DNA from 4 places in the Burkholderia sp. MR1-5-21 genome. Region 4 is predicted to be linked to each of the others. Evidence: riboswitches for the same ligand, from Rfam matches in the RefSeq annotation. Region 4 holds a riboswitch; each other region holds the start of a gene.
The links. Region 4 has a riboswitch for cobalamin ahead of ACV229_RS10365 (CbtB domain-containing protein). Riboswitches for the same ligand answer to the same signal wherever they lie in the genome.
Positions count from the first base shown of each region.

Region 1: another riboswitch for cobalamin. It lies ahead of cobG (precorrin-3B synthase); the one in region 4 lies ahead of ACV229_RS10365 (CbtB domain-containing protein).
Region 2: another riboswitch for cobalamin. It lies ahead of ACV229_RS03345 (HoxN/HupN/NixA family nickel/cobalt transporter); the one in region 4 lies ahead of ACV229_RS10365 (CbtB domain-containing protein).
Region 3: another riboswitch for cobalamin. It lies ahead of cobA (uroporphyrinogen-III C-methyltransferase); the one in region 4 lies ahead of ACV229_RS10365 (CbtB domain-containing protein).

Region 1 covers NZ_JBSAXD010000002.1:118,589-123,941, reverse strand. Annotated here, with positions in the region: gene cobG (precorrin-3B synthase) at 1-1,317, opposite strand, end outside; cobalamin riboswitch at 1,386-1,577, opposite strand; gene cbiE (precorrin-6y C5,15-methyltransferase (decarboxylating) subunit CbiE) at 1,783-3,012, shown strand; gene ACV229_RS03135 (cobalt-precorrin-5B (C(1))-methyltransferase) at 3,012-4,124, shown strand; gene ACV229_RS03130 (cobalt-precorrin-6A reductase) at 4,121-4,852, shown strand; gene cobM (precorrin-4 C(11)-methyltransferase) at 4,894-5,353, shown strand, end outside.
Region 2 covers NZ_JBSAXD010000002.1:164,900-170,252, reverse strand. Annotated here, with positions in the region: gene ACV229_RS03350 (DUF3857 domain-containing transglutaminase family protein) at 1-448, opposite strand, end outside; cobalamin riboswitch at 816-1,079, shown strand; gene ACV229_RS03345 (HoxN/HupN/NixA family nickel/cobalt transporter) at 1,267-2,325, shown strand; gene cobW (cobalamin biosynthesis protein CobW) at 2,352-3,431, shown strand; gene cobN (cobaltochelatase subunit CobN) at 3,438-5,353, shown strand, end outside.
Region 3 covers NZ_JBSAXD010000002.1:170,976-176,328, forward strand. Annotated here, with positions in the region: gene ACV229_RS03350 (DUF3857 domain-containing transglutaminase family protein) at 1-674, shown strand, start outside; cobalamin riboswitch at 760-999, shown strand; gene cobA (uroporphyrinogen-III C-methyltransferase) at 1,179-1,913, shown strand; gene ACV229_RS03360 (cobalamin biosynthesis protein) at 1,913-2,287, shown strand; gene cobO (cob(I)yrinic acid a,c-diamide adenosyltransferase) at 2,327-2,929, shown strand; gene ACV229_RS03370 (cobyrinate a,c-diamide synthase) at 2,933-4,237, shown strand; gene bamE (outer membrane protein assembly factor BamE domain-containing protein) at 4,400-4,939, opposite strand; gene ACV229_RS03380 (M20 aminoacylase family protein) at 5,182-5,353, opposite strand, start outside.
Region 4 covers NZ_JBSAXD010000006.1:19,775-25,127, reverse strand. Annotated here, with positions in the region: gene ACV229_RS10380 (CPBP family intramembrane glutamic endopeptidase) at 1-866, opposite strand, end outside; gene ACV229_RS10375 (VC0807 family protein) at 1,045-1,701, opposite strand; gene ACV229_RS10370 (histidine phosphatase family protein) at 1,763-2,338, opposite strand; cobalamin riboswitch at 2,396-2,629, shown strand; gene ACV229_RS10365 (CbtB domain-containing protein) at 2,620-2,787, shown strand; gene ACV229_RS10360 (CbtA family protein) at 2,800-3,519, shown strand; gene ACV229_RS10355 (GNAT family N-acetyltransferase) at 3,631-4,830, opposite strand; gene pdxR (MocR-like pyridoxine biosynthesis transcription factor PdxR) at 4,950-5,353, shown strand, end outside.

The sequences.
Region 1 (5,353 bases), on a different contig from region 4:
CGCGAGCAGGGTGCCGAGGCCCGCTGCGTCGTCGCGCCGGTACAGGTCGTAGCGCGCCGGCGCGACCGCGACGAGCGTGTGCTCCGCGGCGCGCGGCAGCGCGCAGTGGCGCTCGCAGCCGGTCAGGTGCGCGTCGAGCGCATGCCCGACGCGTTCGGCCAGCGCGAGCGCATCGCGCTTCGTGTCGGCGCGCGCTTTTGCGCAGCCCGCGCTGCCCGCGCACGCGGCGAGCCGCGCGAGCGGATCGGCCGGCGACACGACGAGGCCGAGCGCGGCAAGCGCTTCGCGCACCGCGCGTGCATCGGCGGTCGCGACGCCGTGGACGAACACGCCTTGCCACGGCGTCATCGACAGCGTGCGGTCGCCGTGCGTATCGGCCAGCGCCGCGAGCGCGTCGAGCCGCGCAGCGTCGAGACGGCCGAGCGCGAACTGCGCGCCGACGCTGCAGCGGCCCGCATCGTTCGACGCATGGACGCCGAAGCGCAACGCGAAATCGGACGGCGCACGCCGCCAGTCGGAAAGCGCGGGATCGGCGGCAAGCGGAAACGGAAGGTAGGTCTGCGCGCGCTCGAGCAGTGCCCGGGCGCCGCACGTCGGGAGCAGCGCGCGCATCCGCGTCACGTCGGCCGGCGCGAGGTCGAGAAACGCGAGCAGCAGCGCGCGAACGAGCGCGACGGTTTCTTCAGGCGAAACGTCGACGACGGCGGGCGCATCGCCGCGCGCCACGGGCGGGCAGCCGGCGAGCCCGGCCGCGATGCGCGCCGCGCCGTCACCGCGGCGCCACGCGGCCAGCCAGATGTCGTGCGGATGATCGAGCGCCGCGACCGCCTCGCCGCCGTCGAGCTGGATCGCGAATTTCGGCGACAGTTCGAACCGGCGCGGCTCGCGCGCGAGCATGTCGAGCAGCGGCGCGGCCAGCGCGCGGCTGTCGATCAGCGCGGCGGGATCGCGCCCGCCAAGGGGGTTCAGCATCAGGTTGCGGACGTCGTCGCTCGCCGCGAGCGCGGCGGCATCGCCGCCGGCGTCGACGAGCGGGCCGAGCCCCGCGTCGAGCAGCGCGCGGGTGAGTGCGTCGCTCTCACCGTCGCGGATGCCGCGCAACTGAAGATTCGCGCGGTTGGTCGCTTCGATCACGCCGGAGCCGTGCGCACGCGCGACGGCCGCGATCGCGCGCGCCTGCGCCGTGTCGAGCCGGCCGCCCGGCAGCTTGATCCGGCACAGCCCGCCGTCGGCCGCGGCGACGACGCGCACGAGCCCCGGGCACGCGGACGGCCGCACGGCAGGCAAAGCGGGGGATGAATCGGGGGCGGAACTCAACGGGGCACCGGGATAGTGTCGGGCCGCGGCCAACGCATCGGTACACCCCGCCCGATGCCGGCTGGCACGCACGCACTTTCAGGCCGGCAGGTCTCCTGGCTGGCAGGTCGACGCCCGCTCCAGGCCTTCCCGGTGAAACCAGTGGCGTCGGGTGGAGGCGGACTCGCTGTCTACAGTTGCGGGGGCAGCCACAGCGGCGCGGCACGCGCCCTGTGTTCCCTCTTCGGCCCCGAAGGGGCACCGGCGAACGAACGCCGTAGGATACCCGATTTTGCAGGGGGTTCGCGACGCCCGCCGACCCGCCTGCGAACGGTGCAGTTCCGGGCGTCCGGTCCGTGCCGGCCCGCAGGTGAAACGCGCGGTGGAACACGGTACCATGCCGTCTTTCGCAACGCGGACGGACGCGCCGGCGGCTTCACGGCCGCCTGCGGCGACACGATGGAATCGAACGATGGGGAAGGGTGCATGACGGCGTGGCTGACGGTGGTGGGCATCGGCGACGACGGTTTCGCGGGGCTCGGGCGCAGCGCGCGCCGCGCATTGCTCGACGCGACGCTCGTCGTCGGCGCGCCGCGGCACCTCGACATGCTGCCCGCGCGGCTGCGCGCTGTGCGCGAACCGTGGCCGTCGCCGTTCGATCTCGCGGGCGTGCTCGCGCGGCGCCATTCCCCGGTCTGCGTGCTCGCGAGCGGCGACCCGATGCTGTTCGGCGTCGGCGCGACGCTCGCGCGCCAGCTTTCGCCTGGCGAATGGCGCGTGCTGCCCGCGCCGTCGTCGCTGTCGCTGGCCGCGGCGCGCCTCGGCTGGGCGCTGCAGGACGTCGGCGCCGTGTCGCTGGTCGGCCGGCCGCTCGCGACGCTCGCGCGGCATCTGCTGCCCGGGCGGCGCCTGTTCGTGCTGAGCGCGGACGGCCGCACGCCCGCCGCGGTCGCAGCGGAACTGGCCGCACGCGGCTTCGGGCCGAGCCGGATCAGCGTGTTCGAACATCTGGGCGGCCCGCTCGAGCGCCGCATCGACGGGCTCGCGCACGACTGGTCCGTCGACGAAACCGCGGCGCTGAACCTCGTTGCGCTCGACTGCCGCATGGCGCCCGATGCGCCGCGGCGCGCGCTGACGCCCGGTTTGCCGGACGACGCATACCGCCACGACGGCCAGCTCACGAAGCGCGACATGCGCACGCTGACGCTCGCGCGCCTCGCGCCCGCGCCCGACGAACGGCTTTGGGACGTCGGTGCCGGATGCGGGTCGATCGGCATCGAATGGATGCGCGCGCATCCGTCGTGCCAGGCGATCGCGATCGAGTCGCATGCGGAGCGGCAGCGCTTCATCGAACACAATCGCGACGCGCTCGGCGTGCCGGGGCTGCAGCTCGTCGCCGGGCGCGCGCCCGATGCGCTCGCGGGGCTCGCCGCGCCCGACGCGATCTTCATCGGCGGCGGCGTGACCGTGCCGGGCGTGCTCGATGCATGCTGGTCGGCGCTGAAACCCGGTGGCCGGCTCGTCGCGAATGCCGTCACGCTGCAAGGTGAAATGGCGCTCGCCGTATGGCGCGACGGGCACGGCGGCACGCTCACGCGCGTGTCGCTCGCGCAAGCCGAGCCGCTCGGCCGCTTCGACAGCTGGCGGCAGGCGCTGCCGGTCACGCTGTACGACGTGCGCAAACCCGCGCCGGACGACACGAACCCCGCGACGTGATGCGCGACGAAACGCCCGAACAGCCCGCACCGCTGCGCTTCGGCTATACGACCGGGAGCTGCGCGACCGCGACGTCGCTCGCCGCCGCGCGTCTGCTGCTCGCCGGCATCGCGGACGACGCGGTCGAGATCGTGTTGCCGAAAGGCCAGCGCGTGATGATGCGCCTCGAGTTCTGCCGGATCATCGGAAACAGCGCGGAAGACGGCGCGGAACGTGCTGCGGAAGCCGGCACAATCAAGGACGCCGGCGACGATCCGGACGTCACGCATGGCGCGCTGGTGTTCGCGCGCGTCGCGCTCGCGGCGGCGCCCGGCGCGCGCTTCCATGCGGGGCCCGGCGTCGGCACGGTCACGCGTGCGGGGCTCACGCTGCCGGTCGGGGAACCGGCGATCAACCCGGTGCCGCGCCAGATGATGACGACGCACCTGACCGCGCTCGCGGCCGAGCACGGCTATGCGGGCGGCTTCGACGTGACGATCGGCGTCGAGGGCGGCGAGGCGCTCGCGCTGAAGACGATGAACCCGCGGCTCGGCATCGTCGGCGGACTGTCGATCCTCGGCACGACCGGCATCGTGCGGCCGTTCTCGTGCTCCGCGTATATCGCGTCGATCCACCAGGGCATCGACGTCGCGCGCGCGAACGGAGTCGGCCATATCGCCGCCTGCACGGGCAACGCAAGCGAGGACGCGATGCGTGCGCACTATCACCTGCCGGACATGGCGCTGATCGAGATGGGGGATTTCGCGGGCGCGGTGCTGAAGCACCTGCGGCGCGCGCCGATTGCGCGCGTCTCCATGTGCGGCGGCTTCGGCAAGCTCAGCAAGCTTGCCGGCGGTCATCTTGACCTGCACAGCCGCCATTCGAGCATCGACCTGCCGCTGCTCGCGCAATGGGCGGCCGAGGCCGGCGCGAGCGACGCGCTGCAGGCCGCGATGCGCGCGGCGAACACGAGCCAGGAAGCGCTGAAGCTCGCGCACGCGGACGGCGTGCCGCTCGGCGACATCGTGTGCGCGCATGCGCTGCGTGTCGCCCGCGACATCGTGCCCGCGTCGGTCGCGCTCGAGATGTTCGCGATCGACCGGCAGGGCCGCTTCGTCGGAGCCGCGCGATGAGCGCGCGGATCCTGCTGCTCGGCGGTACCGGCGATGCGCTGAAGATCGCCCGCGCGCTCGGCCCGAGCCACGTGTACAGTCTCGCCGGGCTCGGCAAGGTGCCGGCCGATCTCGCGTGCGAGGTGCGTGTCGGCGGCTTCGGCGGTGCGGCGGGTCTGGCCGCGTACCTGCGCGAAGCCGGTATCGGCCTTGTGATCGACGCGACCCATCCGTATGCGGCGCGAATCAGCGCGAACGCGGCCGCCGCCGCGCGCGACGCGGGCGTGCCGTGCTGGGCCCTGCGCCGCGCGCCGTGGCAGCCGCAGCCGGGCGACGACTGGCGGATGGTCGACGACTGGGCCGGCATCGAGGCCGCGCTCGCGCCGTTTCGCCGGCCGCTGTTCACGCTCGGCCGCGAGCCGCTCGCGCATCTCGACGCGATACCGGCGCACCAGTTCTGGCTCGTGCGCTGTCTCGACCCGCATCCCGGCAACGCGCGCGCGCAGATCGTCGCGGCGCGCGGGCCGTTTACGCTCGACGGCGAACGCGCGCTGTTCGCGCTCGCGGGCATCGACGTCGTCGTCAGCAAGAACAGCGGCGGCGCCGCGACCGAAGCGAAGCTCGACGTCGCGCGCGAGCGCCGGCTGCCGGTCGTGATGATGCGCCGGCCGCCGCTGCCCGATGTCGACCGCGCGTTCGACTCGGCCGCCGAGTTGCTCGATGCGCTCGATCCGGCCGCACGCGCGTGATGGCGCGCCACCGGCCGCACATGACTTGACGGAGTTTTTCGATGACGGTGTATTTCATCGGCGCGGGTCCCGGCGACCCGGAGCTGATCACGGTGAAGGGCCAGCGCCTCGTGCGCACGTGCCCGGTGATCCTGTATGCGGGCTCGCTCGTGCCCGAGGCCGTGCTCGACGGCCATCGCGCGGAGCAGGTCGTCAATACGGCGGACCTCGATCTCGACGCGATCGTCGCGCTGCTCGCCGGTGCGCATGCGAAAGGGCAGGACGTCGCGCGCGTGCATTCCGGCGACCCGTCGCTGTACGGCGCGATCGGCGAGCAGATCCGCCGGCTGAAGGCGCTCGGGATTCCGTATGAAATCGTGCCGGGCGTGACGGCCACCGCCGCGTGCGCGGCCACGCTCGGCTGCGAACTGACGCTCCCTGGTATCTCGCAGACGGTGATCCTCACGCGCTACGCGGGCAAGACGACGATGCCGGAAGGCGAGACATTCGGTTCGCTCGCCG
Region 2 (5,353 bases), on a different contig from region 4:
TGAATTTGCCGGGGAACAGCGTATCCGTGTCGGTCAGCGTGTACGAAAGCCGGATCGAGTCGCCTTTCGCGAGCGCGGGAAACGCGACGATGCGCAGGTGCTCGGCGCTGAATTGCGGCGCCGCGACCGTGACGGGCGCCGGCCGGTCGAAGATGCCGTGCTGGACATCGACCGGCACCGTCGAGCCGTCGGCGTGCACCGTCTGTGCGGTGTTGACGGCGAGCGTCTGAAGCTGCGCGTTGTACGGCAGCACGTACTGGCCGAAGCGGGCGATCGCCGCGTCCGTCAGCAGCTTGATCGACAGATCGACCTGTGCGGTGCGCTTGCCGGATGCGTCGACCCTGATCGTGTTGTCGAGTCGCTCGACCTGGTAGTCGGCGGCGAAAGCAGGCGAAATCTTGAGCAGCAGCGCCGCGATGCCGTAGTGGGCAATACGCGAGAGAGTCATGTCGGTCCCCGTGGTTGGAAGGTTGGTGACGCCGGCTGCGAAAGCCTGGATGAGCCTGAATGAGAAAAACGAAGAGGATGAAAATGACGACCGGGCCTGCCGGCCGGTTTCCCCCGTATCGGCCTTCGGCAGCGGCGCGAACACCGGATCGACCCTATCCAAGCCGCTCAGTGGCGTCAATTGTCTGAGTATTCGGCGGGCGGCTGCACGGCGGCCGGATACCGTCCGGTGCCGCACGCAGTCGACCCGGCTTCCCGGGCGGCAGTTTGAACGACTGTCAATTGCGCACGCCGGTTCTCCGGGGACCGGAACGTCGGATCGCCGCTGCAGCCGTCCCCGCCGCCTTGACGCTCCCGCCCGCTCCACCTACACTCGCACGCGTTTCGGTGCTCGCGCGCACCCTCCGGCGCGCGCAGTTAAACGGGAAACAGGGAGCGAGCCTGCATCGCAGCCGCGCCAACCTGTGCTGCCCCCGCAACGGTAAGCGAACGCTTCACGCCACGCGCGAAGCAGCGCCGCTTCGCCGCATGCCACCCGCATGCGGACGACTGCCACTGGACGCCTCGTGCGTCCGGGAAGGCGAAGTGGCGTGTTCGTCAGCCCGGATACCGGCCGAGACGAGGGGTTCAGCGCCGCGGGGATGCGGCGCATTGTCCACGGCCGCAGCCGCAGTGCGTCCGGCATCCGAGCGTTTCCCGTTTCCCGACCCGCTGTGCGTTTCGCGCAGGCCGGTCGAGCATCCGGGGCATGTGCGGGCCCGGGCATCCGGTGCCGGCCGTGTTGGCATTCACCATGTCGACCGTTCGCAAGGGAGCACCATGCTCGACTCGTTTTCCCGCCTGTTCAACGACAGCCCGTCCGGGCTGCGCGGCAAGATCATCGCCATCTATTCGTTGCTGATCGCGTTCAACGTCGGCGCGTGGATCTGGGCGTTCATCGCCTTCCACGGCCAGCCGGTGCTGCTCGGCACCGCGCTGCTCGCATACGTGTTCGGCCTGCGCCACGCGGTCGACGCCGACCATATCGCGGCGATCGACAACGTCACGCGCAAGCTGATGCAGGAGGGCCGCAGCCCGCTCGGCGCGGGCCTGTTCTTTTCGCTCGGCCATTCGACGGTGGTGATCGTGATGTCGGTCGTGGTCGCGCTGACGGCGGCGTCGATCGCCCGCTTCGACGGCATGCGGGCGATCGGCGGGACGATCAGCACCTGCGTGTCGGCGTTTTTCCTGCTGCTGCTCGCGGCCGCGAACCTGATGATCCTGATCTCCGTGTACCGGACGTTTCGCGCGGTGAAGCGCGGCGAACCGCTCGTCGAAGAGGATCTCGACCTGCTGATGAACAAGCGCGGCGTGCTCGCGCGCATCTTCCGGCCGCTGTTCCGGCTCGTGTCGCGCAGCTGGCACCTGTATCCGATCGGCTTCCTGTTCGGGATCGGCTTCGACACCGCGACCGAGATCGCGCTGTTCGGCATCTCGGCGACGCAGGTGCAGGGCGGGCTGTCGTTCTGGTCGGTGATGGTGCTGCCCGCGCTGTTCACTGCCGGCATGACGCTCGTCGACACGACCGACGGCATCCTGATGATGGGCGCGTACCGCTGGGCGTACGTGCGGCCGATCCGCAAGCTCTACTACAACATCACGATCACGTTCGTCTCCGTGCTGGTCGCCGCGCTGATCGGCGGCATCGAGGTGCTCGCGCTCATCGCCGACAAGCTGTCGCTGCAAGGCCCCGTCTGGGACTTCGCATCGATGGCGGCCGCGCATTTCGGCATGCTCGGCTACCTCGTGATCGGGCTGTTCGTCGCGAGCTGGCTCGTGTCGGCCGTGATCTACCGCGTGAAGCGCTACGACGAGATCGACGTGACGATCTCCGCCTGATTTCCCTTTTCGACACAGGACATTCCATGACCATGCGCAAGCTGCCCGTCACCATCGTCACGGGCTTTCTCGGCAGCGGCAAGACGACCTTGATGCGCCACATCCTGCAGCACGCGCAGGGCCGCCGCATCGCGGTGATCGTCAACGAGTTCGGCGAACTCGGCATCGACGGCGAGATTCTGAAGGGGTGCGGCATCGGCTGCGACGACGCGCAGGACGAAGCGTCCGGCCAGCTCTACGAACTCGCGAACGGCTGCCTGTGCTGTACCGTGCAGGAAGAGTTCTACCCGGTGATGGAGGCGCTCGTCGAGCGCCGCGCGGACATCGACCACGTGCTGATCGAGACGTCCGGCCTCGCGCTGCCGAAGCCGCTCGTGCAGGCGTTCAACTGGCCGACGATCCGCAACAGCTTCACCGTCGACGCGGTCGTGACCGTCGTCGACGGGCCGGCCACCGCGAGCGGCCAGTTCGCCGAGAACCCGCAGGCGGTCGACGCACAGCGCCGCGCCGATCCGAACCTCGACCACGAATCGCCGCTGCACGAGCTGTTCGCCGACCAGCTGTCGTCCGCCGATCTCGTGATCGTCAACAAGGCCGACCTCGTCGACGGCGCGCAGCTCGAGCAGGTCGAGGCGGCGATCCGGGAAGAGATCCCGCCGCAGGTGAAGATCGTCCGCGCGACGCGCGGCGAGCTCGATCTCGCGATGCTGCTCGGGCTCGAGTCGGCGTCCGAGGAAACCATTCACCTGCGCCACGACCATCACGGCTCGGCCGACGACGAAGATCACGACCATCATCACGACGATTTCGATTCGGTGGTCGTCAGCGGCGACGCGGGCTCGCGCGACGCGACGATCGCCGCGCTGCAGCGCGTCGTCGAGACGCATACGATCTATCGCGCGAAGGGCTTCGCCGCGCTGCCGGACGCGCCGATGCGCCTCGTGATCCAGGGCGTCGGCCGCCGCTTCGACAGCTACTTCGACCGCCGCTGGCAGGACGGCGAAGCGCGCGCGAGCCGCTTCGTGCTGATCGGCGAGGACCTCGACGCGGCCGCGCTGCAGCGCGCGTTCGACGCGGCGCTCGCGGCCGAGACGCAACAGGCGTAACGCACGATGCATCTGCTGCGCACCACGCCGGGCGGCTTCGTCGACGATACACAGGGCGTCGTCCGGATCGACCAGCAACCCGCCGAAATCGTGATCCTGAGCTCGGCGGACACGACGCTGTCGCTGCTCGCGAGCATCGTGCCGCGTCTGCCCGAAGGTTTCCCCAGCGTGCGGCTCGCGAACGTGACGTTCCTGCGCCAGCCGGCATCGGTCGATTTCTACGTCGACGACGTGCTGAAGCACGCGAAGGCGGTCGTGATCGACCACCTCGGCGGCGAAGCGTACTGGCCGTACGGGATCGAGCAGGCCGTGTCGCTCGCGTCGCGGCACCGGCAACGGCTCGCGATGTTCTCGGGCGACCTGCAGGAAGATCCGAACCTGATCGCGAAGAGCACCGTCGCGCCCGAGCTGTGCCGGTTGTGGTGGCGCTATTTGCGCGAAGGCGGCGCGCACAACGCCGAAGCGCTGTTGCGCAGCATCGCGTTTCACGCGCTCGGCTTCGGCGACGAGCCGGCGCCGCCGCGTCCGCTGCCGGCCGCCGCGCTGTATCACCCGGCGCGCGACCCGGCGAGCATCGACGACTGGCTGCCGCGCTGGACGCCCGGCGCGCCCGTCGTCGCGATCCTGTTCTACAAGGCGCACTGGCAGGCCGCGAACACCGCCGTGTTCGACGCGCTTGCCGATGCGCTGATCCGTGAAGGGCTGAATCCGCTGCCCGTCGCGGTGACGTCGCTGAAGGATGCGGTGAGCCGCGAAGTGGTCGCGCAGCTCTGCGACGCGCACGACGTCGCGCTCGTGCTGAACACGACCGCGTTCGCCGCGGGCGCAATCGATGCGCCCGAACCCGACATCCTCGCCGGCGACGCCCCGGTGCTGCAGGTGATCCTGTCCGGCGGCAACCGCGACGCGTGGCTCGCCGACAACCACGGACTGCATGCGCGCGACATCGCGATGCACGTCGCGCTGCCCGAGGTCGACGGCCGCATCGTCACGCGCGCGGTGAGCTTCAAGGGGCTCGCGTACCGTTGCGCGCACACCGAGGTCGACGTCGTGCGCTACCAGCCCGACGCGGAACGCATCGGCTTCGTCGCGGCGCTCGCGCGCGGCTGGTGCCGGCTGCGCACGCTCGACAACGCCGACAAGCGCGTCGCGCTGATCCTCGCGAACTATCCGCAAAGCGAAGGGCGGATCGGCAACGGCGTCGGGCTCGACACGCCCGCGTCGGCGCTCGGCGTGCTCGCGACGCTGCGCGACGCGGGCTATCGCGTCGCCGACTTGCCGGCCGACGGCGACGCGCTGATCGCGCGGCTCACCGAAGGCGTGACCAACGATCCGGCGATGCAGGCGTTGCGGCCTGCGTTCCAGAGCTATGCGCTCGCCGATTACCTGACGCATTTCGACCGGCTGCCGGCGGCCGTGCGCGATGCGCTGAGCGAACGCTGGGGGCCGCCGGAGGCCGACCCGACGCTGCGCCGCGGACGCTTCACGATCGCCGGCTGGCGCGCGGGCAACGTGTTCGTCGGGATCCAGCCGTCGCGCTCGCGCGGCGAGAACGACTACGCGAGCTATCACGATGCGGACCTCGTGCCGCCGCATGCGTATCTCGCGTTCTATTTCTGGCTCCGTCATGCGTTCGGCGTCGACGCGGTGATCCATCTCGGCAAGCACGGCAATCTCGAATGGCTGCCGGGCAAGAGCGTCGCGCTGTCCGATGCATGCTGGCCCGACCTGACGCTCGGGCCGCTGCCGCATCTGTATCCGTTCATCGTCAACGATCCGGGCGAGGGCAGCCAGGCGAAGCGGCGCGCGCAGGCGGTGATCGTCGATCACCTGATGCCGCCGCTCACGCGCGCGGAAAACTACGGCCCGCTGCAGGATCTCGAGCGGCAGGTCGACGAATACTACGAAGCGCTGATGGTCGA
Region 3 (5,353 bases), on a different contig from region 4:
CGGGCAACGTGATCCGCACGCCGCCGCAAAACGGCCGCAACAGCCGTTCGCAGCTCGCCTACACGCTCGATCTCGACCGCGACGGCAACGCGACGATGACGGGCGACATCGCGCTCGACGGCCAGGCCGTCCAGCACGCGCGGCAGATGTTCCGGTACGTGCAGCCGAAACGGCTTGCCGACGAGATGCTGCGCCGCTCCGGTCTTTCCGGCGAGTTGCAGATGACCCCGCATCATCTCGACGCACTCGACCAGCCATTCTCGATCGCGCTGCGCGGCACGCTGAACCAGTTGTCGCTGATGCCGGGCCCTGCGGCGTTCGCGGTGCCGTCGCTGCCGAATTTCGGGCGGATCCGCGAGTTCGCCGACTTCGTCCTTCAGCAGAAGGACAAGCGTTTCGAAGGCGTATGCGCCGGAACGCGGCTCGAGGAGCGCTACCGGATCACGCTGCCGGCCGACGTCGAGATACTCGCGATTCCGCCCGATGTCGACGTCCGCGCCGGCGAAATCACGTACCGCTCGACCTATCGCCGGGACGGCCGGACCGTCGACGTGTCGCGCGTGCTCGATCGCGACCTCGGCGGCAACGTATGCAGCGGCGCGAAGCTCGCCGAGTGGGCGGACGCCGCACGCAGCATCTCGAAGGACCTGAAGCGGCAGATCCTGTATCGCTGACCGGTACCGCGGCGGCCCGCGCATCGCACGCCGTCGCGGGCTGGCGAGCGCCGGCCCCGCCTGCGTTTGCGCCGGCGCGCTGTGCTATCGTATGCGCCGCGTTCGGTGCTCGCATGCGCATTCCGCACATGCAGTCAAACGGGAAACAGGAGGCGGACGTCCGCCCGGCCTGTGCTGTCCCCGCAACGGTACGCCGCCCGCGCGATGCGCTTTCGAGCGCACGCGCCCAGGTCGCCCACGATGCCACTGCCCGCCTGCCTCGGGTGGGAAGGCCGCGGCCTGGCAAGCGGTCAGCCCGGATACCGGCCGACGCAAGGGGTGAGCGAGTCGCTTGCCGAACGCCCGATCCGCGGGGGACGGATCGTGTGCGCGTATCGTGCGCTTATGCCCGCTTCGAGCGGGCTGCTTTCATTCTGCTATGCATCGCCATTCCGCAGGCCGGTTTCGCGCCGTCCGTTCGCCGCTTTCCCCCGCTTCGACACGGTTCGCGCCGTGCTGCCTCCGATGAGCCGCGCGTGGCTGATCGGCGCCGGCCCCGGCGACGCCGACCTGCTGACGCTCAAGGCCGTGCGCGCGATCGGCGCGGCCGACGTGCTGCTCGTCGACGATCTCGTGAATCCCGACGTCCTGCAGCATGCGCGCGCCGATGCGCTGATCGAGCACGTCGGCAAGCGCGGCGGCCACGCATCGACGCCGCAGGAAACGATCGTCGCCGCGATGCTCGCGCACTTGCGCGCGGGCCGCAGCGTCGCGCGCCTGAAAGGCGGCGACCCGTTCGTGTTCGGCCGTGGCGGCGAGGAGCTGATCGCGCTCGGCGCAGCGGGGTTTCCGGTCGAGGTCGTGAACGGCATCACGGCCGGCATCGCCGCGCCGGCCGCGCTCGGCATTCCGGTCACGCATCGCGGCGACGCGCAGGGCGTGATTTTCGTGACCGGGCACGGCGCGGGCGACGACGAGCCCGACTGGTCAGCGCTCGCCGCCACCCGGATGACGCTCGTGATCTATATGGGCATCCGCCGCCTCGGCGCGATCGTCGCCGCGCTGCAGGCCGGCGGCCTGCCGGACGACACGCCGTGCGCGGCGATCGAATCGGCGACGCGGCCTGCGCAGCGTCACGCACTGGCGACGCTCGCGACCGTCGTCTCGACAGTCGGCACAGCCGGCATCGGCTCGCCCGCGATCGTCGTGATCGGCCGCGTCGCGGCGCTGGCGGGCGGCACAGCGCCGGAGCCTGCGTGATGCAGGTCGCGCTCGGTCTCGGCTTTCGCGCGGGCGTCAGCGCCGCGCAGCTCGACGCCGCGGTCCGCGCGGCGCTCGCGCGGCATCCGGACGCGCAGCCGGCCGTCGTCGCGACGCTCGCCGAAAAATCCAGCGCACGCGCGCTGCGCACGCTGTGCGCACGGCGCGGCTGGCCGCTCGTCGCGTTCGGCGCGGCGCAGCTCGCCGCGCATCCCGAACTCGCGGCGAGCGAGCCGTCGGCGGCCGCGCTCGCCCGCTTCGGCGTGGCGGGCATCGCGGAGCCGTGCGCGCGGCTCGCCGCGCCGCGCGGCCGGCTACTCGGCCCGAAACTCGCACGGGACGGCGTGACGGTCGCGCTCGCCGGCCCGCTGTGATCCCGCTTTGAACCCTTTGTTACGACAGGACGAACTCCGATGAAAACCGATCCCGAAGCGCATCAGCGGATGACCGAACGCCGCCGCGCCGGCCACGAGAAGAAGCAGGCCGCCGCCGTCAACGAAAAGGGCCTGCTGATCGTCAACACCGGCAACGGCAAGGGCAAGAGCACGGCCGCGTTCGGCATGGCCGTGCGCGTGCTCGGCCACGGGATGCGGCTCGGCGTCGTGCAGTTCATCAAGGGCGCGCTGCATACGTCCGAACGCGATTTCCTCGGCGCGGTCGCGCAGTGCGACTTCGTGACGATGGGTGACGGCTATACGTGGAACACGCAGAACCGCGACGCCGACATCGCGACCGCGCGCAAGGGCTGGGACGAAGCGCGCCGGATGATCGAAAGCGGCGACTACCAGATGGTGATCCTCGACGAGCTGAACACCGTGCTCAAGTACGAATACCTGCCGCTCGACGAAGTGCTCGCGACGCTCGCGGCCCGCCCCGCTTCGCTGCATGTCGTCGTGACCGGCCGGCACGCGCCCGATGCGCTCGTCGAAGCCGCCGACCTCGTCACCGAGATGCGGCTCGTCAAGCATCCGTACAAGGAACAGGGCGTGAAGGCGCAGCGCGGCGTGGAGTTCTGAGCGATGCGCGCCTGCCCTGCGCTCTTCGTCAGCGCGCCCGCGTCCGGCCAGGGCAAGACGTCGGTGACGGCCGGTCTCGCGCGGCTGCATCGCCGGCTCGGCCGCCGCGTGCGCGTGTTCAAGACCGGGCCGGATTTTCTCGATCCGATGCTGCTCGAACGCGCGAGCGGCGCGCCCGTGCATGCGCTCGACCTCGGCATGGTCGGTGAAGCCGGCTGCCGCACGCTGCTCGCCGATGCGGCGCGCGACGCCGACCTGATCCTGATCGAAGGCGTGATGGGGCTGTTCGACGGCACGCCGAGCAGCGCGGATCTCGCAGCGGCATTCGGCGTGCCGGTCGTCACGGTGATTTCCGCGAAATCGATGGCGCAGACCTTCGCGGCGATCGCATTCGGCCTTGCGCATTTTCGTGAAGGCTTGCCGTTCCACGGCGTGCTCGCGAACCGCGTCGGTTCCGCGCGTCATGCCGAATTGCTGCAGCAAGCGCTGCCCGGCGACCTGCGCTGGCTCGGCCACGTGCCGGCCGACGCGGGCATCGCGTTGCCCGAGCGTCATCTCGGGCTGCATCAACCGCACGACATCGACGACCTCGACGCGCGGCTCGACCGCGCGGCCGACGCACTCGCGCAGACCGCACTGGCCGAACTGCCGCCCGCCGTCGCGTTCGCGGCGCCGGACGACATCGCGCCGCTGCCGCACGTGCTGGCGGGCAAGCGCATCGCGATCGCACGCGATGTCGCGTTCTCGTTCATCTATCCGGCGAATCTCGCACTGCTCGAAGCGCTCGGCGCGCAGTTGCGGTTCTTCTCGCCGCTTGCCGACGAGCCCGTCCCCGGCGATTGCGACGCACTGTTCCTGCCGGGTGGCTATCCGGAACTGCATGCGGCGACGCTCGCGGCGAACGTGACGAGCGCGCGGACGATCTGCGCGCATGCATCGGCCGGCAAGCCGATCGTCGCCGAATGCGGCGGGATGGTGTATCTGTGCGAATCGTTGACCGACGTGGACGGTGCAGCGACGCCGATGCTCGGCCTGCTGCCCGGCCACGCAACGATGCAGCGCCGCTTCGCGGCATTGGGGATGCAGCAGCTCGACACGCGCGCCGGGCCGATGCGCGGGCATACGTTCCACTATTCGCGGCTCGACACGCCGCTTGCGCCGGTCGCGGCGGCTGTCCGCCCGGACGGCAATTCAGGCAGCGGCGAGGCGGTTTATCGGACGGGATCGATCGTCGCGACCTACATGCACATGTACTGGCCGTCGAATCCGCTTGCGGCGGCAGCGTTGTTCGACGGTGACGCGTTTTGAGGGAAGGACGCGTCCGCGAACGAGCGGATCACATGCGGAACGAGGCGCTGCCCCGGAATCACCGCGCGTGCTGATCGTCCGATGCAGACCCGCGCACGCGTTGCGGCGGGTCGCACCGCCACGATGGGGCTGCTCAGTCCGGCAAGCCGCGGCACCGCGCCGTCACGGCTTTTCCCGTCCGGGCGCCTCCGATCTCGACGTTCTGATGACGGTCCCGTCGGGCGAGAAATGCGCATTGAACATCGCATCGCCCGATACGCCGCCCTCGGCCCAGTGCCAGCTCCATACCTCTTCGTGGCTCAACGCGTATTGCGCGACCGACGTCGGCTTGCCGAGCAGTTGCCGCACATCGTCCTTCGACATGCCCGGCACGACCTTCGCGATGTTGTCCGCCGTCAATGCCTGCGTGATCGAAACGAGCCTGCCGTCGGGCCCGAAATCGAGCATGTAGGTGCTCGTGCCGAACGGGCCGCGCGGGTACTCGAAACGCTGCGAACCGTCTTCGTTCTGCCTGACCATCTCCGGCTTGCCCGCGTCGCGGAGGACGTCCTCGACCGTTGACACGCCCGGCTGCAGTTTGCCGAACGCGACGTTGTCCGGCTTGATGGCATTGACCGCGTCGGCGACCTTCTGGTCGTCGCAGCCCGCCACAAGCAAGCCGGCCGCGCATGCCGTCAGCGCGGTCAGGAAGAGTTTTCGCATTTCGTAAGTGCCGTATCGATTGAGCCGGTTCGACGCCGCGCGCCGGCCTCGCCGAACGAGGCGGCCATGCGGGCCTCGCGAGAAGGACCGGTGATGCGGCGCAGCGTAGCACGCGACCTGCCGGCCGCGATGTCAAGGAGCGTCAAATCCCGCTTGAGCCCGATACGGCAGGCGCTCTGCCGATGACGCAAGCATGCCCGCGGCGCCGGAGACGGCGCCGCGGGCATGCGCATCTGCATCGATCAGACGAAAAACGCGTCGGTCAGCTTGACCCAGTACGACGCGCCCGTCGGCAGCGCCGCGTCGTTGAAGTCGTAGCCGGGGTTGTGCACCATGCAGCCGCCCTCCCCGTCGCCATTGCCGATGATCAGGTAGCAGCCCGGACGCTTCTCGAGCAGGAATGCGAAATCCTCG
Region 4 (5,353 bases):
CAGCGCGCGGCCGCCAGCATCGGATAAGTGAACAGGCCGAAGTGGACGACGTTCAGCCCGGCATGCGCGAGCGCGGCCGCGAACAGCCCGCCGCGGCGGTAGGCGACGCCGTACCCGACGCCGGCCACCGTGCCGAGCACGATCCATTGCCAGCCGCCCGCCGCATGGGCCGCGCCGAACAGCACGGCGCTCACCGCCAGCGCCGCCCCCGGCCCCCACGCGAACCGGCCGAGCGCACGCGTCAGGCCGCCCTGCAGATAGCCGCGGAACAGCGCTTCCTCGGCGAGCATCACGAACAGCAGGTTGTTCGCGAACCACAGCCAGCCTGACGCCGGCCATTTGGGCGCCCAGCCGACCGTCCCGAACGCGACTGCGCCGGCGAGGCATGCGACCGACGTCGCCAGCGCCGCGACGACACCCGTGCGCACCGCACGCGCCAGCGGAACCGCCGGTGCGATCCACGGCAACACCCACAGCAGCCACAGCCCGGCGAGCGGCTTGTCGAGATTCAGGTACATCGTGAACGGCACGGCGTCCGGCGTGAAACGAACCGGACCGATCGCGCGCGGATTGTGGAAGCCGGGCAGCCAATGCAGGCTGAGCGCAATGGCGAGCACGACGAACGCGGCGTGCGCGGCGGCGCGCACCGCAGGCTGGCGCGCGGCGGACACGCCCCATGCGGCCAGCACGAGCGCGGCCAGCGGCGCCAGTGCGAGCGGCGCGAGCATGCCGAGCGCGAGTGCGCCGGCATAGCCGAGCGCGGCGAGGATCAGGCTGGCGGCGCGCAGCGGGCGGACCCACGCGAGCGCCGCTGCGGCAAACAGGGCAATCCAGGTCGCCGTGAACGGCAGGGGCGGAAAGGACATAAGCGGCGGAGCATTCGTCGGACAAGACGCCGCGCATCATACAGGACGGGGAATCCCGGTTCCCGCCGGGAGCGCGGCGCAAAGGACGGATAATTCGGATTCCCGCCGGGAGGGTGGCATACCGGACGGAGAATCCGGATCCCCGCCGGGAGGGCGGCGCGAGCGCGCCGGGCGGCCGTCAGCGACCGGCGGTTTCGGTCAGGCCGTCGCGGGTCGGGATGTCGACGTTGTTGCGCGTGCGCATCCGCCGCCGGTACCAGAACGTCCACATCAGCAGGCCGCCGAACACCGTATAGCCGATGATCGGCGACACGACCAGCACGCGCTCGACGGTCCAGTTCGCGACCATCCAGCAGCGCAGCAGCATTTCCAGCGTCATGGCGGCGCCCCACACGAAGGTCATCAGGCGCAGGGTCTGGCGCAGCAACGGCTGCTCGTCCCACGCCGCTTCGAAGCGTGCCGCGCCGCCCGCCATTTCGCGGGCCACGGTGGCGCGCGCGAGATAGAAGATCACCGGACGTTCACGCACGAGCGACAGCAGAAACATCACGCCGATCGCGCCGGACGCGAGCGAATCGCGCATCAGCAACGCGCGCGGTCCGCCGCCCAGCGCCATCGCGACGATCGACAGCGCAATGCCGAACAGCACGACGACGCTCACCGCGTCGATGCGGCGTGTGCGGATGAATTCGAAGATGGTCCAGAGGACGGGCGGGATTGCCGACGCGTAGAGCGCGCCGCTTTCGTCGAAATACGGGTGCGCGACGCGGTAGGCGGCCCACGGCAGCACCAAGTTGACGACGAGTTCGAGGATCAGGCCGGCTCGCGGTTTCACAGGACAGATTCCTGGTGAAGGGTTCGGACGCGAATCACGTGCAATCCAGTATATCGGACATTCAGCGGTCGTTCGCGCCGTGCAAGAAGCCGGATATTACGATCCATTCTTGGGCATGCTGCGACAGTTCGACTATCGACAGCGGCGCGATGTCGGCGCGCCACACGGTCGCGGATGCGGCGCCCGACGCATGCGCGATTGCGGCGCGAATCACGGGCGCCGATGCGATCGCGATCACGTCGCCCGAGGTCGGCAACCGGTCGAGCCACGCGCCGACCCGGCGCCGGAGCGCGTCGAACGATTCGCCGCCGTGCGGTGACGCGGACGGATCGGCCAGCCACGCATGCAGGCGTTCAGGCGTCTCGCGCACGACATCGGCGAGCCGCTTGCCACGCCAGCGGCCGTAGTCGATCTCCGCGAGCGCCGGCTCGACGCTCGCATGCAGTTCCAGCGCTTCGGCGGTCTGCCGCGCGCAACGCGCCGGACTGCACAGCACCGTCGCATCGGGCGGCCAAGACCACTGCGCGCGGGCATCCGCGGCTTGTGCGACGCCGCGCGCGTCGAGCGGATCGTCGTCGGGAAACGCGCCCGTGCGCATCGCCCGGGTAGCCGCGTGCGCGACCAGGCGCAGATGCATGCTCATCGCGTGACGGCGCCGTCGCGGCGGACCCGACGCGCGCAGCGGAATGCTTTCTGATCCGGAACGTTCACGCGTACAATCCCCCCGTTGCGAAGTGCGGAAGCCGGTGCAATTCCGGCGCGGTCGCGCCACTGTAATCGGTCACGAACGTTTCCGAAAGCCAGACCTGCCTTCGTCGCTACACCCGATCTTTTCAACCGTTCGTTGGGGCGCGATATCCCCCTGGAGGTTTCATCATGACCGACGCAGTTCTCAAGCCGGCAGTCGCGCCGGCGCCCATTCCCGTCCGGGAACTCCTGCCCTGGGCCGTGTTCGCCGGCCTGCTCCTGTTGCTGGCGCTGTACTTCGTCGGAGCCGAGGAGGGCGCGACGTCGCTCGTCCCCGGCATGTACGTTCACGAATTCGTGCACGACGGCCGCCATCTGCTCGGCTTTCCTTGCCACTGACAGGGGACGCACATGGTTGGGAAGCTGCTGGTACGCGGCATGCTCGCGGGCATCGCCGCGGGTCTGCTCACGTTCTGTTTTGCAAAGGTGGCCGGGGAGCCGCAGGTCAACCAGGCGATCGCGTTCGAAGAGAAGCTCGACGCGGCCAAGGGCGACGCGCCTGAACCCGAGCTGGTCAGCCGCGAGACGCAGGCCGGCCTCGGTTTGTTGACCGGCGTGGTCACGTACGGGGCCGCGTTTGGCGGGCTCTTTGCGCTGACGTTCGCGTATGCGTACGGGCGGGTCGGGCAGATCAAGGCCCGCGCGCTCTCGGCATGGCTCGCGCTGGCCGCGTTCGTCGCGCTCGTCATCGTGCCGAACCTCAAGTATCCGGCCAATCCGCCGTCCGTCGGGGATCCTGACACGATCGGCTTTCGCACCGGGCTGTTCTTCCTGATGATTGCGATCTCGATCGCGGCGATGGTGTTCTCGCTCGGCGTGCGGCGGCATCTGTCGGCGAAGCTCGGCGCATGGAATGCGTCGGTGGCTGGCGGGCTCGTGTTCGTCGCGATCATCGCGTTCGTGCAGTTCGCGCTGCCGGACATCAACGAAGTGCCCGCCGCGTTCCCGGCCGTCGTGCTGTGGAAGTTCCGCGTGGCCGCGATCGGCATGCAGGTCGTGATGTGGACGACGATCGGCCTGCTGTTCGGCGCGCTCGTCGAGCGCAGCGGGTTGATCGGCGCGCGCGCGTAGGCGGCGCGACTTCACCGCTTCGCGCGCCGGGGGCAGCAGAATGCTGGCCCGGCGCGCGTTTCCTCCTCAAGCCCGCCGCGTCGCGCGACGCTGACGGCCGCAGCCCATCCGCTAGCCGAGATCCTTGCGGTACTGGATGAAGCCCGCGTTGTTCGCGAGCCGGTCGTACAGCGCGCGGGCCGTCGTGTTCGTCTCGTGCGTGAGCCAGTACACGCGGCTCGCGCCGGCTTCGCGCGCGTGCGCGTACACGGCCTCGATCAGCGCGCCGCCCGCGCCGCGCCCGCGCGCTTCGGCCGCCGTGAACAGATCCTGCAGATAGCAGTACGGCCCTTCGGTCCAGCACGAGCGATGGTAGATCGCGTGCACGATCCCGATCAGCGTGTCCGACGCGTCGAACGCGCCGAGCACGAACATCGGCTCGTCGGGGTCCATCAGGCGCGCCCATGTCGTCGTGAACACGGCGTCGTTCGGCGCCGTGTTGTAGAAGCGCCGATAGCCCTGCCACAGCGGACGCCACGCGGCCTCGTCGGCGGCGGCGAGCGGCCGGACCGTGATACCCGTCGCGCCGTTCTCGCGGCCGGCCGCGTCGCGCGCGTTCGCCTGCGCGTGACGGATCGCGGCAAGCGACTGGCGCTGCGCGCCTTGCGCGTCGAAGTTCGCGGGCGACAGCCATGCGTCGAACGCCGCCGCGACGGCCGGCCACTCGCCGTCGACGATCGAATACCACGCGGTGTCGCGACTGCGGCCCTTGTAGACGATCGCCTGCCGGAACGTGCCTTCATAGCGGAATCCGAGCCGCGCGGCGGCCTGGCGCGACGGCTCGTTCAGGCTGTCGCACTTCCACTCATAGCGCCGGTAGCCGAGCGTGTCGAACGCGTATTGCATCAGCAGGTATTGCGCTTCGGTCGACACGGGCGTGCGCTTCAGCGCGGGCGAGAACGTGACGGAGCCGACCTCGATCACGCCGTTGGCCGGATCGATGCGCATCAGCGCGAGTGTGCCGACCGCGCGGCCTGTCGCACGATCGATCACCGTGTAGTGCAGCGGATCGGGGCTCGTTGCCGCGCCGCGCGCGTACTCGCGGTAGCTCGCTTCGTCGGTGTACGGGCCATGCGCGAGATAGGTCCAGTCGCGGCCGTCGACCGCTTGCGCGTACGCGGCATACAGGTCTGCCGCGTGACGGTCGGCGTCGAGGGGCTCGAGACGGCAGTAGCGGCCGTCGAGCGTGACGCGTTGCGGGCGCGGGCGCGCGGACCAGTCGGGAACCGGTTGCCCGATGGGCTGTTGAAAAGCGTTGGTGAGCGTGGACAAGGTCGATCTCGCTTCGGTTGGCGGCCGGCGACATGCCGGCATGCAGACGATCGTAGTGATCTCGAGGTACCATGAGAAGCGCCAGCATACGGCGATTTTATGGTGCCACGCTCCATTCGATGACTTCCGTTCCAACTTCCGATGAGGTCCCGCCGCAGCTCGACGCGCCGCTGTCGCGCGCGCCGGGCGCGCCGTCGCTGCAACGGCAGCTGTTGCAGCGGCTGCGCGACGCGATTCTTGGCGGCACGATGCCGGCCGGCAGCCGCCTGCCCGGCACGCGCGCGCTGGCCGACACGCTCGGCATTTCGCGCAACACGGCGACGGCCGTGTACGAGCAGCTCGTCGCCGAAGGCTTCCTGCAATCCGACCGGCGCGGCACGCGTGTGGTCGGACTGTCGCGCCGCAGCGCGCCGCGCGGGCGTGCCGCGGCACCCGCCGTCGCGCAGCGGCTCGCGCGGATCCGCCCGAGCCTGATCGGCGCCCGCGAGTTCGACGGGTTTCGGCCGGGCGTGCCCGCGCTCGC